Linked DNA regions of Variovorax terrae. The protein of the gene in region 2 interacts with the protein of the main gene of each other region in a pairwise test. Links are inferred from orthologs where the notes say so. Each region holds a gene or a part of one and is shown on either strand. Other genes may lie near its edges.

Region 1 (6,915 bases), on a different replicon or contig from region 2:
AAAAAGCGTTTCCGCGTTCGTCCCGGTGGCACCGTTAAGCGCGGTCAAGCCTTCAAGCGTCACATCCTGACCAAGAAGACCACCAAGAACAAGCGCCACCTGCGCGGTGCCGTCACGGTGCATGAAACCAACATGGTTTCGATGGCCGCGATGCTGCCCGGCATGGGCATTTAATCAACGACGAACAAGGAGTAACACATGCCTCGCGTCAAACGTGGTGTAACGGCTCGCGCCCGCCACAAGAAAGTTCTCGCCCTCGCCAAGGGTTTCCGCGGCCGCCGCGGCAATGTCTTCCGCATCGCCAAAGAAGCGGTGATGAAGGCCGGGCAATATGCCTACCGTGACCGCCGTACCAAGAAGCGCGTATTCCGCCAGTTGTGGATCGCCCGTATCAACGCCGCCGCGCGTGAACTGGGCCTGACCTACAGCCAGTTCGCCAACGGCCTGAAGAAGGCCTCCATCGAGATCGACCGCAAGGTGCTGGCCGACCTCGCCGTGCATGACAAGGCTGCTTTTGGCAGCATCGTGGAGCAAGTCAAGGCCAAGCTGGCTGCTTGATTCCCGCGGTGACCTGCTGTTGATCTAATAGCAGGAACTCAAGCAAACAGAAGGGCTGAGGCTTGAAAGAGCTTCAGCCCCTCTTTTTTGGTTCGCCAATTTCCAGAGCATTTATGAACGAGTTGGACTCCCTGGTCGAAAGCGCGACTTCCCTGTTCGCGCAAAGCACGACGCCTGCCGATCTCGAAAACGCCAAGGCGCAGTTTCTAGGCAAGGCCGGGCGCATCACCGAACTCATGAAGGGCATGGCCGCCCTCAGCGTGGAAGAAAAGAAGACGCGCGGCGCCGCCATCAACCTCGCCAAGCAGGCCATCGAGGCTGCATTGACCCGGCGCCGCCAGGCCCTGGCCGACGCGGAGCTGCAGGTTCAGCTCAAGGCCGAGGCGCTGGACGTCTCGCTGCCGGGCCGCCAGCGCGGGCAGGGCGGTCTGCACCCGGTGTCGCTGACGCTGGAGCGCATCGAGGCGATCTTCGGTTCGATGGGCTTCGACGTGGCGCAGGGCCCGGAGATCGAGACCGACTGGTTCAACTTCACCGCACTGAACACGCCCGAAGACCATCCGGCGCGTTCCATGCACGACACCTTCTACGTCGAGGGCGGTTCGCCCGAGGCGCCCAACCTGCTGCGCACCCACACCAGCCCGATGCAGATCCGCTATGCGGTGCAGCACGTCAAGAAGCACCGCGCGCGCATCGATGCCGGCCTGGGCATGCCAGAGATCCGCGTGATCGCCCCGGGGCGCACCTACCGCGTGGACAGCGATGCCACGCACTCGCCGATGTTCCACCAGTGCGAAGGCCTGTGGGTCGGCGAGAACGTGAGCTTCAAGGACCTGAAGGTCGTGTTCACCGACTTCTGCCGCACCTTCTTCGAGAGCGACGACCTGGTGCTGCGCTTCCGCCCGAGCTTCTTCCCCTTCACCGAGCCCAGCGCCGAGATCGACATCCAGTTCCAGCACGGCCCGCTGGCCGGCCGCTGGCTCGAAGTTTCGGGCTCGGGCCAGGTGCACCCGAACGTGGTGCGCAACATGGGCCTGGACCCCGAGAAATACATCGGCTTCGCCTTCGGCATGGGCCCGGACCGCCTGACCATGCTGCGCTACGGCGTGAACGACCTGCGCCTGTTCTTCGACGGCGACATCCGCTTCCTGAGCCAGTTCCAGTAAACCGACAGACACGAGAGAAGAAAAGCATGCAATTCCCCGAGTCGTGGCTGCGCGAGTTCTGCAACCCGCTGCTGACCACCGAACAACTGGCCGAGACGCTGACCATGGCCGGGCTCGAAGTCGAAGAGCTCAAGCCGGTGGCGCCGCCGTTCACGAAGATCGTGGTGGGCGAGATCAAGGAAGCCGTGCAGCATCCCAATGCCGATCGCCTGCGGGTGTGCCAGGTGGATGCGGGGCAGGGCGCCCTGCTCAATATCGTCTGCGGCGCGCCCAACGCCCGCGTCGGCATCAAGGTGCCGGTTGCGCTGGCCGGTGCCGAACTGCCGCCGGGCGAAGACGGCAAGCCCTTCCTGATCAAGGTCGGCAAGCTGCGCGGCGTCGAAAGCCAGGGCATGCTGTGCTCGGCGCGCGAGCTCAAGCTGTCAGAGGACCATGGCGGCCTGCTCGAACTCGCGGCCGACGCACCCGTGGGGCAGGACATCCGCGCCTACCTGAACCTCGATGACACGCTGTTCACGCTGAAGCTCACGCCCAACCTGGCCCATGCGCTGAGCGTCTATGGCATTGCGCGCGAGGTGTCTGCACTGACCGGTGCACCCCTCAAGCAGCCGGCATTTCCGCCCACTGCGGTGAAGTACCAGGACCGGCTGCCGGTGCGGATCAGCGCCCCCGACCTGTGCGGCCGCTTCTCCGGACGGATCGTGCGCAACGTCGACACCCAGGCGGCCACGCCGCAGTGGATGGTGGACCGGCTGGCCCGCTGTGGCCAGCGCAGCGTCACGGCGCTGGTGGACATTTCCAACTACGTGATGTTCGAGTTCGGCCGTCCTTCGCACATCTTCGATCTCGACAAGATCCACGGCGGCCTCGACGTGCGCTGGGGCCAGGCCGGTGAACAGCTCAAGCTGCTCAATGGCAACACCGTGACGGTGGACGACAAGGTCGGCGTGATCGCCGATGACGCCCAGGTCGAATCGCTCGCCGGCATCATGGGCGGTGATGCCACAGCGGTGTCGGACGACACGAAGAATGTCTATGTCGAGGCCGCGTTCTGGTGGCCCCAGTCCATCGCCGGCCGCTCGCGCCGCTACAACTTCTCCACGGATGCCGGCCATCGCTTCGAGCGTGGTGTGGACCCGGGCCAGACGGTGGAGCACATCGAACGCATCACCCAGTTGATCCTCGACATCTGCGGGGGCGAGGCCGGCGTGATGGACGACCAGATCGCCCATCTGCCGGCGGCTGCGCCCGTCGTGCTGCGTGTCGCACGCGCGGCCAAGGTGATCGGCATGCCTCTCACCCAGGCGCAGTGCGCCGAGGCGCTCAGGCGCCTGGGCTTGCCGCTGACCGAAGGCGAGGGCACGCTGACCGTGGTGCCGCCGTCCTACCGGTTCGATCTGCAGATCGAGGAGGACCTGATCGAGGAAGTGGCGCGTCTGGTGGGCTACAACCAGCTGCCGACCACGCCGCCGCTGGCCCCCATCACCGCCAGGATCCGCGCCGAATCGCAGCGCAGCGCGTTTGCCGTGCGGCGCGCGCTGGCGGCTCTCGGCTACCAGGAAACCATCAATTTCAGCTTCGTCGAGGAACGCTGGGAGCGCGAGCTGGCGGGCAATGCCGAGCCCATCAAGCTGCTCAACCCGATTGCCAGCCAGATGAGCGTGATGCGCTCGTCGCTGCTTGGCTCGCTGCTGCAGGTCCTGAAGTTCAACCTGGACCGCAAGGCGCAGCGCGTGCGCGTGTTCGAACTGGGGCGCGTGTTCCTGCGAGACGCCTCGGTGCGCGATACCGACACGACGGTTGCCGGCGTGCATCAGCCGATGCGTGTCGCCGGCATGACCTATGGCAGTGTCGATGCGCCGCAATGGGGTCGCAAGGACCAGGGCGTGGACTTCTTCGATGCGAAAGGCGATGTCGAGGCGCTGCTGGCGCCTTTGCAGGCGTCCTTCGAGCCGGCGCAGCATCCGGCCATGCACCCTGGACGTTGCGCGAGGGTCATCCTCGACGGCAAGGCCATCGGCTTTGTCGGCGAACTCCATCCCCAGTGGCGCCAGGGCTACGACCTGGCGCATGCGCCCGTCATGTTCGAACTGGAACTGGATGCCGTGCTGCAGCGCGCGGTACCGGCTTTCCGGCCGGTTGCCAAGCACCAGGCCGTGGAGCGCGACATCGCCGTACTGGTGACCGAATCGGTGACCCACGCGGCGCTCATGGCGGCCGTGCAGGCGGCCCCGACGAACGGCCTGCTGCGCGGTGCCGTGCTGTTTGACGTCTACCGTCCCAAGCAAGCCGGCGGCGGCATGGGCGAGGGCGAGAAGAGCCTGGCCGTGCGCTTGACGCTCAACAGCGATGAAGCCACACTGACCGACGAGCAGATCGAAGCCGCCGTGCAGGCCGTGGTCGGCCAGCTGGTCGATCAGCTCGGTGCGCGCCTGCGTGCCTGAGCGGGCCCCATCAGAAGCCACAACAGAGAGAGGACCCCATGGAATTTGCCGTTGAAAGCCTGGAGACGCCGGCCTTGACCAAGGCGCAGCTGGCAGAGCTGCTGTTCGAGCAGATCGGCCTGAACAAGCGTGAATCCAAGGACATGATCGATGCGTTCTTCGACCTGATTTCCGACAGCCTGGTCGAAGGCCGCGACGTCAAAATCTCGGGCTTCGGCAACTTTCAGATCCGCACCAAGGCCCCGCGTCCGGGACGCAACCCGCGGACCGGGGAGGCCATCCCGATCCAGGCGCGCCGTGTCGTGACGTTCCATGCCAGCCACAAGCTCAAGGAACAGATCCAGGGCGAGCAGGATGTCCCGGACATGGCCTGAGAAACAACACTTCGTTGCATTTTCGGGGCTGCGGGCGCAGGGGCTTTGCACGCCAGGCCCAGTTAGAGTAACCTCGAAGCTTTCCCCTGTACAACATTGATTTCAATGGAGAAAGCTCTCCCACCCATCCCAGCCAAACGCTATTTCACCATTGGTGAGGTCAGCGATTTGTGCGGTGTCAAACCGCACGTGCTACGGTATTGGGAGCAGGAATTCACGCAGTTGCGACCCATGAAGCGACGTGGCAACCGCCGGTATTACCAGCACCATGAGGTGCTGATGATCCGCCGCATCCGCGACCTGCTGTACGACCAGGGATTCACCATCAGCGGTGCGCGCAACAAGCTGCAGGAGCTGGTGCAGGTGGAACGCGACAAGCGGCGCAATGGCGAAGTCATGCTCGAAGGCGTGGAGGTGATCGAAGGCGACGATTCGAGCTTTGACGACTTCGAAGACAGCGTGTCGCTCGACGAGGACAGCCAGGTGTCGCAGAAGCTTTTGCTGGTGCGGCGAGAATTGTTCGAAATACGCGAGCTCCTGTCCGCGACGCACTGAGTCACGGGTTATAATCTGAGGCTTGTCGGCGTGTAGCGCAGCCTGGTAGCGCACTTGCATGGGGTGCAAGGGGTCGCGAGTTCGAATCCCGCCACGCCGACCATTAAAAACAAGGCCCCGCTGCTATGAAAATAGCAGCGGGGCTTTTTGTTTCCGTTGAATGGGATCGGTGCGATCAGCTCAAGACCTCAAGCACGCGATAGGCGAAGGCGAGGTCATGCGGAGGCCGAATCCCCTCGCAGGTACTGGGTGGGCGTCACGCCAAAGCTGCGCTTGAACAAGGCGATGAATGCGCTGATGCTACTGTAGCCGAGTTCAAGTGCAGTGGCGGTGACGGAATGCCCCTCAGCCAGCAGTTCGAGGGAGCGCAGCAGGCGCGCCCGCTGCCGCCAGGCGCCCAGGCTGTAGCCGGTCTCCACTGGAAAGCGCCGACTCAGCGTGCGTGGGGAGACATTCGCCAGCGCCGCCCAGTCCTCCAGCGAGTGCTCCAATGCCGGCTCCTTTAGCAACCCCTGCGCGATCTTCACCAGCGATGTGCTGGTTGGCATCGGCAGGTTGAGCGCCTGCGCAGGCAGCGAGCGGACTTCCTGCACCACCACTTGCTCAAGCAGACCGCGCATGGGGTCCGCAGGCGCTTCGTGCAGGGACTCCAGCCGGCGCAAGGTTTCGCGCAGCAGGGCCGAGAGGCGCAGCGTGGCTGGCTGCTGCGGCAGACCCTCGCAAGCGCTTGCACGCACATACACGCTCCAACCGTCGACCTGGCCATGCGTGTTCGCCCAATGCAATTGCCCGGGTGGAATCCAGACCGCGTGCACATTCGGCACCAGCCATTTTCCGGCAGTGGTGCCTAGCGTTATGAGGCCGCGCCAGACGCCGAGCAACTGCCCGCGCCCGTGGCTGTGCGCATCGACCAGGGTGTGTCCTTCAATGCATTGCGAAACGACGACCACCAAGGGGCCGGCGTCGTCGTTCTTCGGGTCGGCAATCCCGGGCGGGTAGGGTGGGAGCATGGCGCAAATGAGGTATCGATTGACCTGAATAGCATAGCTTCGCCACGGATGCCAACCTAGCATGGCCTTTCATCCAGGAGTAAATGACCATGCAAGACCCCAGCGTTCTGCCCGAAGGTGCGGCGGATCTTTTCGTGCATATGGCCCCGCGCGAGCCTGTCGATCTCGGTGCGCTGTACGCAGCGCCGCCGCCGATGATCCAGAAAGCGGTGACCAACTACCTTACCGAATACCACCGCGCGTATCTGGAGATCGCGACCTTCTTCTGCCTGGCCACCGGGCGTCAGGACGCAGGCCTGGACGCCTCTCCGCGCGGCGGCCCGCCGGGCTTCGTGCGGATGCTGGACGCGACCACGCTCGTCTTTGCGGACTGGCCCGGCAACAACCGCATCGAGTCCTTGCGCAACCTGCAGCATGACGACAGAGTCGCCATGCTCTTTCTGTTCCCGGGGCTGGAGGTGTTCATGCGCATCAACGGCTGCGCCCGCATCTCGACGGCCTCCGAACTGCTTGAGGAACTCGCGGAGGGAGCAAAACAGCCCAAGGCCGCCGTCGTGGTGAAGGTCGAGGAAGCGCTGTTCCATTGCGGAAAAGCCGTCAACCGTGCGCGGCTGTGGAACCCCGCATCGCAGGTGGATCGCGCCAGCCTGCCCAGCGTCGGCACGGTGCTGGTTGCGCTGGCCGGACTGAGCGGCGTGTCTGCGTCGGCACTGGATGCCAAGTACGACGTGGCGGTCAAGCAAGAGCTGTACTGACATCGAACATCAAAACGCAAGGCAGGAAAATCATGGCAAACAAGATCTGGTTC
Region 2 (8,125 bases):
TCCACAGCGGCCTGCTGGCGATCCGCCAGGCCATCGCCTCAGGCGTGAACATCACCTACAAGATCCTCTACAACGACGCGGTGGCCATGACCGGCGGCCAGCAGGTCGGCGAGCGGCCCGAGGGCCACAGCGTGGTGCAGATCGCGCAGAGCATGCGGGCCGAAGGCGCGGCGAAGATCACCATCGTCACCGACGAGCCCGAGAAGTACGACAGCATCCACGGCCTGCCCGAGGGCATCGCGATCCAGCACCGCGACACGCTGGACGCGGTGCAGCGCGAGTTCCGCGAGCTCAAGGGCACCACGGTCATCATCTACGACCAGACCTGCGCCACCGAGAAGCGCCGGCGCCGCAAGCGCGGCACGATGGTGGATCCGGCCAAGCGCGTGGTCATCAACGAGCTGGTCTGCGAGGGCTGCGGCGACTGCGGCGAGCAGTCCAACTGCCTGTCGGTGGAGCCGCTGGAAACCGAGTTCGGCCGCAAGCGCCAGATCAACCAGAGCACCTGCAACAAGGACATGAGCTGCCTCAAGGGTTTCTGCCCGAGCTTCGTCACGGTCGAAGGTGGGAGTTTCAAGAAGAAAGCCAAGGACCAGGCCGCGTCGCCGCTCCAGCTCGGTGCGCTGCCCGAGCCGCAGCTGCCCGTCATCCATGGTGCCTATGGGATCGTGGTGGCCGGCGTCGGCGGCACCGGCGTCATCACCATCGGCCAGCTGCTGGGCATGGCCGCGCACATCGAGGGCAAGGGCATCGTCACGCAGGACGCGGCGGGCCTCGCGCAAAAGGGCGGCGCCACCTGGAGCCACGTGCTGATCGGCGAGCGGCAGGATGACATCCGCACCACGCGCGTGAGCATGGCGGCGGCGGACCTGATCCTCGGCTGCGACCCCATCGTCGCCGCCGGCAAGGAGACCGCGATGCGCATGCGCGAAGGCCGCACCCATGTGGCGCTCAACTCGCACAGCGCGCCCACCGCGGCCTTCGTGCACAACGCCGACTGGCAGAACCCGGCCGAGGCCTGCGCCGCCGAGATCGCGAAGGCCGTGGGCGCTTCCGCCGTCGGCACCTTCGACGCCGACACCGCCGCCACCCGGCTGATGGGCGACAGCCTGTACGCCAACCCGATGATGCTGGGCTATGCCTGGCAGAAGGGCTGGGTGCCGCTGTCGCTCGAATCGCTGCTGCGCGCCATCGAGCTCAACGCCGTGGCGGTGGACAACAACAAGGCGGCGTTCGCCTGGGGCCGCCATGCGGCGCACGACTGGGCGGCGGTCGAGAAACTGTTCACCCCGGCCCAGGTGGTGACGTTCAAGAAGCGCGAAACGCTGGACGGCCTGGTGGCGCGCCGCGTCGAGTTCCTCACCGGCTACCAGAATGCGGCCTATGCCGAGCAGTACCGGCAGTTCGTCGACCGGGTGCGCCAGGCCGAGGCACGCCTGGGCAAGACCACGCTGGCCGAGTCCGTGGCGCGCTACCTGTTCAAGCTGATGGCCTACAAGGACGAGTACGAGGTGGCGCGCCTGCACACCGACACCGCCTTCCTGGCCAAGGTCAACGCCATGTTCGAGGGCGACTTCAAGCTCAACTACCACCTCGCGCCGCCGATCATCGCCAAGAAGAATGCCAAGGGCGAGCTGCAGAAGCAGCAGTTCGGCCCGGCCATGCTGACGGGCTTCAGGCTGCTGGCCCGGCTCAAGGGCCTGCGCGGCACCGCGCTTGACCTCTTCGGCAGGACCGCAGAGCGCAAGACCGAGCGCGCGCTGATCGGCGAATACCGCGCCAGCATCGAGGAGCTGCTGCAAACGCTGGAGGCCGGCAACCACGCGGCCGCGGTCGAGATCGCGCGCATTCCCGAGCAGATCAAGGGGTATGGCCACGTCAAGGAACGCCATCTGGCCGAGGCCCGCGTGAAGTGGACGCAGCTGCTGGCGGCCTGGCGCAGCCCGAAGCCGCTGCAACAGGCGGCTTGAGCCTCAAACAGGCCAGATGTCCGCGTGCAGCGGTGCTTTGTAGCTATTGAATTGGTAGCAACCGGGAGACGCGACGCGCGCTGGCGCGGACCCGGCTGGCCGTGGCTGCGGCAGCCCCGGCGCCATCCGCCAGGCCCGCGGCCCGCCTGACCGGGCGCGGCGTGGGGTTACAACTTCTTACTCACGAGCCCCCCGAATACAATCCTCCATCCTTCCCCATGCGGCACAGTCAGGTGCCCGCCCAGGCCGGGAGGTGTCCCGTATCGACCATCCGTTGTGGAGTAGCCCGTGTTTATTTCTTCCGCCTTTGCCCAGACCGCACCCGCCGCAGCCGCCGGGGGCGACATGTCGTCGTCGCTCATGAGCATGCTGCCGCTGGTGCTGATGTTCGTGGTGCTGTACTTCGTGATGATCCGCCCGCAGATGAAGAAGCAGAAGGAGCACCGCTCCATGATCGAGGCGCTCGCCAAGGGCGACGAGGTGGTCACGGCCGGCGGCCTGCTGGGCAAGGTCACCAAGCTGGGCGACGGCTACCTGTCGGTGGAAATCGCTTCCGGCGTGGAGGTCCAGGTGCAGCGCAGCGCCGTGGTCCAGGTGCTGCCCAAGGGCACGATGAAGTAACAACCGGCTGTTCCAGCCATCCGCCGCGTCTGCCGGCATCAGAAGAAGCGAGATCATGAACCGTTATCCGGTCTGGAAGTACGCGATCATCGTGATCGCGCTCCTGGTGGGGGCCCTCTATACCCTGCCCAATTTCTTTGGCGAGGCGCCTGCGGTGCAGGTGTCGGCCGTCAAGTCGTCGGTCAAGATCGACAGCACCACGCACACCCGGGTCGAGGACGCCCTCAAGGCCGCCGGCATCACGGCCGATGCCATCACCTACGACGGCAACTCGATCAAGGCCCGCTTCGACACCACCGACACCCAGCTCAAGGCCAAGGACGCGATCCAGAAGGCGCTGATCCCCGACCCGTCCGACCCGCCCTACGTGGTGGCGCTGAACCTGCTGTCGCGCTCGCCCGCGTGGCTCACGGCGCTGCGCGCCGAGCCGATGTACCTGGGGCTGGACCTGCGCGGCGGCGTGCACTTCATGCTGCAGGTGGACATGGCCGCGGCGCTGGACAAGAAGGCCGAATCGCTGTCGGGCGACATCCGCAGCTCGCTGCGCGAAAAGAACGTGCGCCACAGCGGCATCAACCGCAACGGCCAGACGATCGAGGTGCGCTTTCGCGACGCGCAGACGCTGGAGGCGGCCAAGCGCATCATCGCCGACCAGTTCCCCGACCTGCAGACCGTGGACGCGCCCGACGGCATCGAGTACCGGCTGACCGCCACCATCAAGCCCGAGGCGGCGCGCAAGGTGCAGGAGCTGGCGCTCAAGCAGAACATCACCACGCTGCACAACCGCATCAACGAACTCGGCGTGACCGAACCGGTGATCCAGCAGCAGGGCCTGGACCGCATCGTCGTGCAGCTGCCCGGCGTGCAGGACACGGCCAAGGCCAAGGACATCCTGGGCCGCACCGCCACGCTGGAGGTGCGCCTGGTGGACGAGAGCACCGAGGCCCGCGCGGCCGAGGCCGGCAGCGGCGCTGTGCCCTTCGGCGACGAACGCTACCTGGACCGCAATGGCCAGGCCGTGATCGTGAAGAAGCAGGTCATCCTGACCGGCGAGAACCTGACCGACGCCCAGCCCGGCTTCGATGGCCAGACCCAGGAGCCGACCGTCAACCTCACGCTCGACGCCAAGGGCTCGCGCATCTTCAAGGACGTGACGCGCGAGAACGTTGGCAAGCGCATGGCCATCATCCTGTTCGAAAAGGGCAAGGGCGAAGTGGTCACCGCGCCGGTGATCCGCACCGAGATCGCCGGCGGCCGGGTGCAGATCTCGGGCCGCATGAGCACGGTGGAAGCCAACGACACGGCGCTGCTGCTGCGCGCCGGCTCGCTGGCCGCGCCGATGGAAATCATCGAGGAGCGCACCATCGGCCCGAGCCTGGGCGCCGAGAACATCTCGCGCGGCTTCCACAGCGTGATCTGGGGCTTCGTGGCGATCACGGTCTTCATGTGCGCCTACTACATGCTGTTCGGCGTGTTCTCCGCCGTCGCGCTGGCCGTGAACATGCTGATGCTGGTGGCCGTGTTGTCCATGCTGCAGGCCACGCTGACCCTGCCCGGCATCGCCGCCATGGCGCTGGCGTTGGGCGTGGCCATCGACTCCAACGTGCTGATCAACGAGCGCGTGCGCGAGGAGCTGCGCGCCGGCGCGGCGCCGCAGGCCGCCATCTATGCCGGCTATGAGCGCGCCTGGGCCACCATCCTGGACTCCAACGTCACCACCCTGATCGCGGGCGTGGCGCTGCTGGCCTTCGGCTCCGGCCCGGTGCGCGGCTTCGCGGTGGTGCACTGCATCGGGATCCTGACCTCGATGTTCTCGGCCGTGTTCTTCTCGCGCGGGCTGGCCAATCTCTGGTACGGTCGCCAGAAGAAGCTCAAGAGCGTCTCCATCGGCCAGATCTGGAAGCCGGATGCCGACGCCACGGCCGTGGCCAAGACGAACTGAGGGGACGGACCATGGAATTTTTTCGGATCAAAAAAGACATTCCCTTCATGAAGCACGCGTTGATCTTCAACGCGATCTCCTTCATCACCTTCGCGCTGGCGGTGTTCTTCCTGTTCAGCCGCGGCCTGCACCTGTCGGTGGAGTTCACCGGCGGCACGGTCATGGAAGTGGCCTACAGCCAGCCGGCCGACCTCGGCAAGGTGCGCGACACGGTGGCGGGCCTGGGCTATGCCGACGTGCAGGTGCAGAACTTCGGCACCTCGCGCGACGTGATCATCCGCCTGCCCGTGCAAAAGGGCGTGACCTCGGCCCAGCAGAGCGAGCGCGTGCTGACCGCGCTGCAGGCCGCGAACGCCGACGCGGCGCTGCGCCGCACCGAGTTCGTCGGCCCGCAGGTGGGCGACGAGCTGGTGCACGGCGGCCTGATGGCGCTGGCCATGGTGGTGATCGGCATCGTGCTCTACCTGGCCTTCCGCTTCGAGTGGAAGTTCGGGGTGGCGGCCATCATCGCCAACCTGCACGACGTGGTCATCATCCTGGGCTTCTTCGCCTTCTTCCAGTGGGAGTTCTCGCTCTCGGTGCTGGCGGCGGTGCTGGCGGTGCTGGGCTACTCGGTGAACGAATCGGTGGTGATCTTCGACCGGATCCGCGAGGCCTTCCGGCGCTACCGCAAGATGAACACGCACGAGGTGATCGACCACGCCATCACCAGCACCATGAGCCGGACCATCATCACCCACGCCTCGACCGAGGCCATGGTGCTGTCGATGTTCTTCTTCGGCGGCCCCAGCCTGCACTACTTTGCGCTGGCGCTGACCATCGGCATCCTGTTCGGCATCTACTCCTCGGTGTTCGTGGCCGCCGCCATCGCCATGTGGCTGGGCGTGAAGCGCGAAGACCTGGTCAAGAGCTCGGCGAAGAAGGACGAAGACCCGAACGACCCCAATGCAGGGGCCGTGGTCTAGGGAGCGGGCTTGATGCAGCCCCAGACGTCCGGCATGCAACTGGCGCGCCAGGCGCGCCAGCAATTTGTGGCGAAAGTGGAAGGGGTCACGGCCGAGCTGGTCACGGCCGTGCAGGGCCGTCTGGGCGGCCTGCTGGACCAGAGCGGCAGCACCCGCGAAATGCAGGAGCGCCGCGATGCCATGCTGGCGTTCCAGCAGCTGCGCGGCACCTGGGCCGACGGCACGCAGAAGGCCTGGCGCGGCGCACTGACGCCGCCCACCGCCACCGCCCGCGTCCGGCTCGAAGCCGCGAGCTTCGAGCTGATCGGCGACGAAGTGGTGGAGAACAAGATCCTGTCCTCGCGCCTGGCGCTGTCGGTGCTGGACAAGGCAAGCTGGGAGCTCAATGACCTGCGGCTGCGCATCCAGCAGCTCGAAGGCACGCAGGAACTGGCCGGCCACGACGTGCTGCGACCGGAGGTCACCTCGCAGCTGCTGGTGGAACAGTGGTTTGCCGCCGGCCTGACGCGCGAAGTCTGGGTCCTGGTGCAGGACGTGATCCAGCAGGGGCTGGTGCAGCGCCTGGTCGAAACCTATCACCACACCAATGAGTTCCTGATCGCCCAGGGCGTGATGCCCGAGATCGACCTCAAGCCCCTGGTCAAGCGCACGGCGCCGGGCGCCCTCGGGGGGCGCAACAAGGCCCCTGACGATGCCCCCGTCACGGGCCCCGATGCGGGGCCGGCACCAACCGCGTCAGGCGGCCATGGCCATGGATACGCTGGTGGCGGTGGCGGTGGCGGTGGCGGTGGCGGTGGCGGAGCAGGCCTGTCCGGCTCCCGCTGGGCCGAGGCCGGGGCGGCCGCCAGTCGTCCTGGCATGCTGGGTGGCAGTGGCGGCGGGGCAGGCCTGTCCGGCGCCCGCTGGGCAGAGGCTGGGGCGGCCGCCAGTCGCCCTGGCATGCTGGGTGGCAGTGGCAGTGGCAGCGGCAGCGGCAGCGGTGGCGGTGGCGGTGGCGGTGGCGGTGGCGGTGGGGCTTTCCCCGGCGGTGCCCGTCGCGCCGGCGCGCCGGCCAGCGGCTCTGCCGGCATGCCCGCCGGTGGCGCCGGAGCCGGCCGCGGTGCGGGCGGCGGCATGGTGGCGCGGGGCGGCCCGGAGGGCGCGGGCGAGGAAACCCGCATGCTGACCGCGAGCACACCGCTGGCGCGGGTGCGCCAGCGGGCGCAGGGGGTGATCGGGCAGTTGAGGCGTTTGCTGAGCGACCGCGTGGCCGACTTCGACGCCACGCATGTCACCCGGCCGTCGCCGGCGCTGGCCGAGGCCTTGGCTCGGGTGGATGCCACCCAGGTGGCCGAGCCCAGCATGCCCGCCGTGGCCTATGACGACGCCGGTGTGGCGCAGGTGGCCACGGCCATGCGCCAGCGCACCAGCGAGCTGAAGAAGAAGGCCGCCACCTCGACCGAGAAGGCCACCATCGAGATCGTGGCGCTGATGTTCCAGAGCATCCTGGCCGAGGAGCGCATCCCGGCTGCCGTGCGTGTGTGGTTCGCGCGGTTGCAGATGCCGGTGCTGCGCGTGGCGATCAGCGAGCCCGAGTTCTTCGGCACGCTGCAGCACCCGGCGCGCCAGCTGATCGACCGCATGGGCTCCTGCGTGATGGGCTTCGACGCCAGCGCCATCAGCGGCAGCGCGCTGGAGGGCGAGATCAAGCGCGTGGTGCAGGTGATCGAGCAGTACCCCGAGACCGGACGGCGCGTGTTCCAGCTGGTCTACGACGAGTTCCAGAAATTCCTCTCCAAGTTCCTCACCGAGAAGGGCGCCACGCAGCGCCTCGTCAGCGTGGCGCAGCAGGTCGAGCAGAAGGAGACGATGGCGATCCAGTACACCATCGAGATGCGCAACATGCTCAACGACATGCCGGTGCGCGAGGAGATCCGGGAGTTCCTGTTCAAGGTCTGGGCCGAGGTGCTGGCGATGGCGGCGGTCAAGCACGGGCCGCAGCATGCGGACACCATCGCGCTCAAGAAGTCGGCGGCCGACCTGGTGTGGGCCGCCAGCGCCAAGCCCAACCGCAGCGACCGCGCCCGCGTGATCCAGGACCTGCCGCAGCTGCTGCAGCGCCTGCGCCAGGGCATGGACCTGCTGGGCATCGTGGGGCCCGAGCAGGAGATGCGCATCAAGGCCATCGGCGACACGCTGGCCGATGCCTTCCTGTCCAAGACCGAGGCCATCCCCCAGGCGCGCATCGAACTCATGGCCCAGCGGCTGGCCCACCTGGAGGATTTCGTCAGCGACGACGATGCCGGCGACCTGCCGCTGGACACCGAGAGCATCGAGATGATGCTGGGCATCGATGCCTCGGACATCGAGGTGGTGGCCGACGGCGGCTCGCAGCCCAGCGATGCGATGCGGGCCTGGGCCCAGGAGCTGCAGCTGGGCACCTGGTTCACGCTGGACCACAACGGCAAGCTCAGCCAGGTGCAGTTCGTGTGGTGCAGCGACCGCAAGCAGCTCCACCTGTTCGCCTCGGCCGCCGGCCGCAGCTACCTGATCCAGGCGCGGCGCCTGGCGGCCTACCTGCAGGCCGGCTTGCTGGTGCCGGCCGAGGAAGAGGCGCTCACCGTGCGCGCCACGCGCGACGCGCTGGC

The links.
Region 1: the proteins of secD (region 2) and pheT interact in binary tests that used the Escherichia coli proteins (3 or more experiments, as listed by UniProt). The link is inferred for Variovorax terrae from one-to-one orthologs.

The regions. Positions count from the first base shown.
Region 1 is NZ_JALGBI010000001.1:2,326,246-2,333,160, reverse strand. Bases 1,361-4,459 are described here. They hold pheT (phenylalanine--tRNA ligase subunit beta), read left to right. Parts: upstream 1,361-1,750; coding sequence 1,751-4,168; downstream 4,169-4,459. Other genes in these bases: MMF98_RS10950 (integration host factor subunit alpha), read left to right, coding at 4,165-4,459; pheS (phenylalanine--tRNA ligase subunit alpha), read left to right, coding at 1,361-1,724. Also shown: rpmI (50S ribosomal protein L35), read left to right, coding at 1-174; rplT (50S ribosomal protein L20), read left to right, coding at 199-558; more of pheS, read left to right, coding at 672-1,360; more of MMF98_RS10950, read left to right, coding at 4,460-4,542; MMF98_RS10945 (MerR family transcriptional regulator), read left to right, coding at 4,648-5,097; MMF98_RS10935 (helix-turn-helix domain-containing protein), read right to left, coding at 5,313-6,107; MMF98_RS10930 (MSMEG_1061 family FMN-dependent PPOX-type flavoprotein), read left to right, coding at 6,197-6,862; MMF98_RS10925 (SDR family NAD(P)-dependent oxidoreductase), read left to right, coding at 6,895-6,915.
Region 2 is NZ_JALGBI010000003.1:488,837-496,961, forward strand. Bases 2,143-5,089 are described here. They hold secD (protein translocase subunit SecD), read left to right. Parts: upstream 2,143-2,646; coding sequence 2,647-4,533; downstream 4,534-5,089. Other genes in these bases: yajC (preprotein translocase subunit YajC), read left to right, coding at 2,259-2,591; secF (protein translocase subunit SecF), read left to right, coding at 4,545-5,089. Outside these bases: MMF98_RS21705 (indolepyruvate ferredoxin oxidoreductase family protein), read left to right, coding at 1-1,970; more of secF, read left to right, coding at 5,090-5,498; MMF98_RS21725 (DUF1631 family protein), read left to right, coding at 5,511-8,125. UniProt on the Escherichia coli protein: Part of the Sec protein translocase complex. Interacts with the SecYEG preprotein conducting channel. SecDF uses the proton motive force (PMF) to complete protein translocation after the ATP-dependent function of SecA.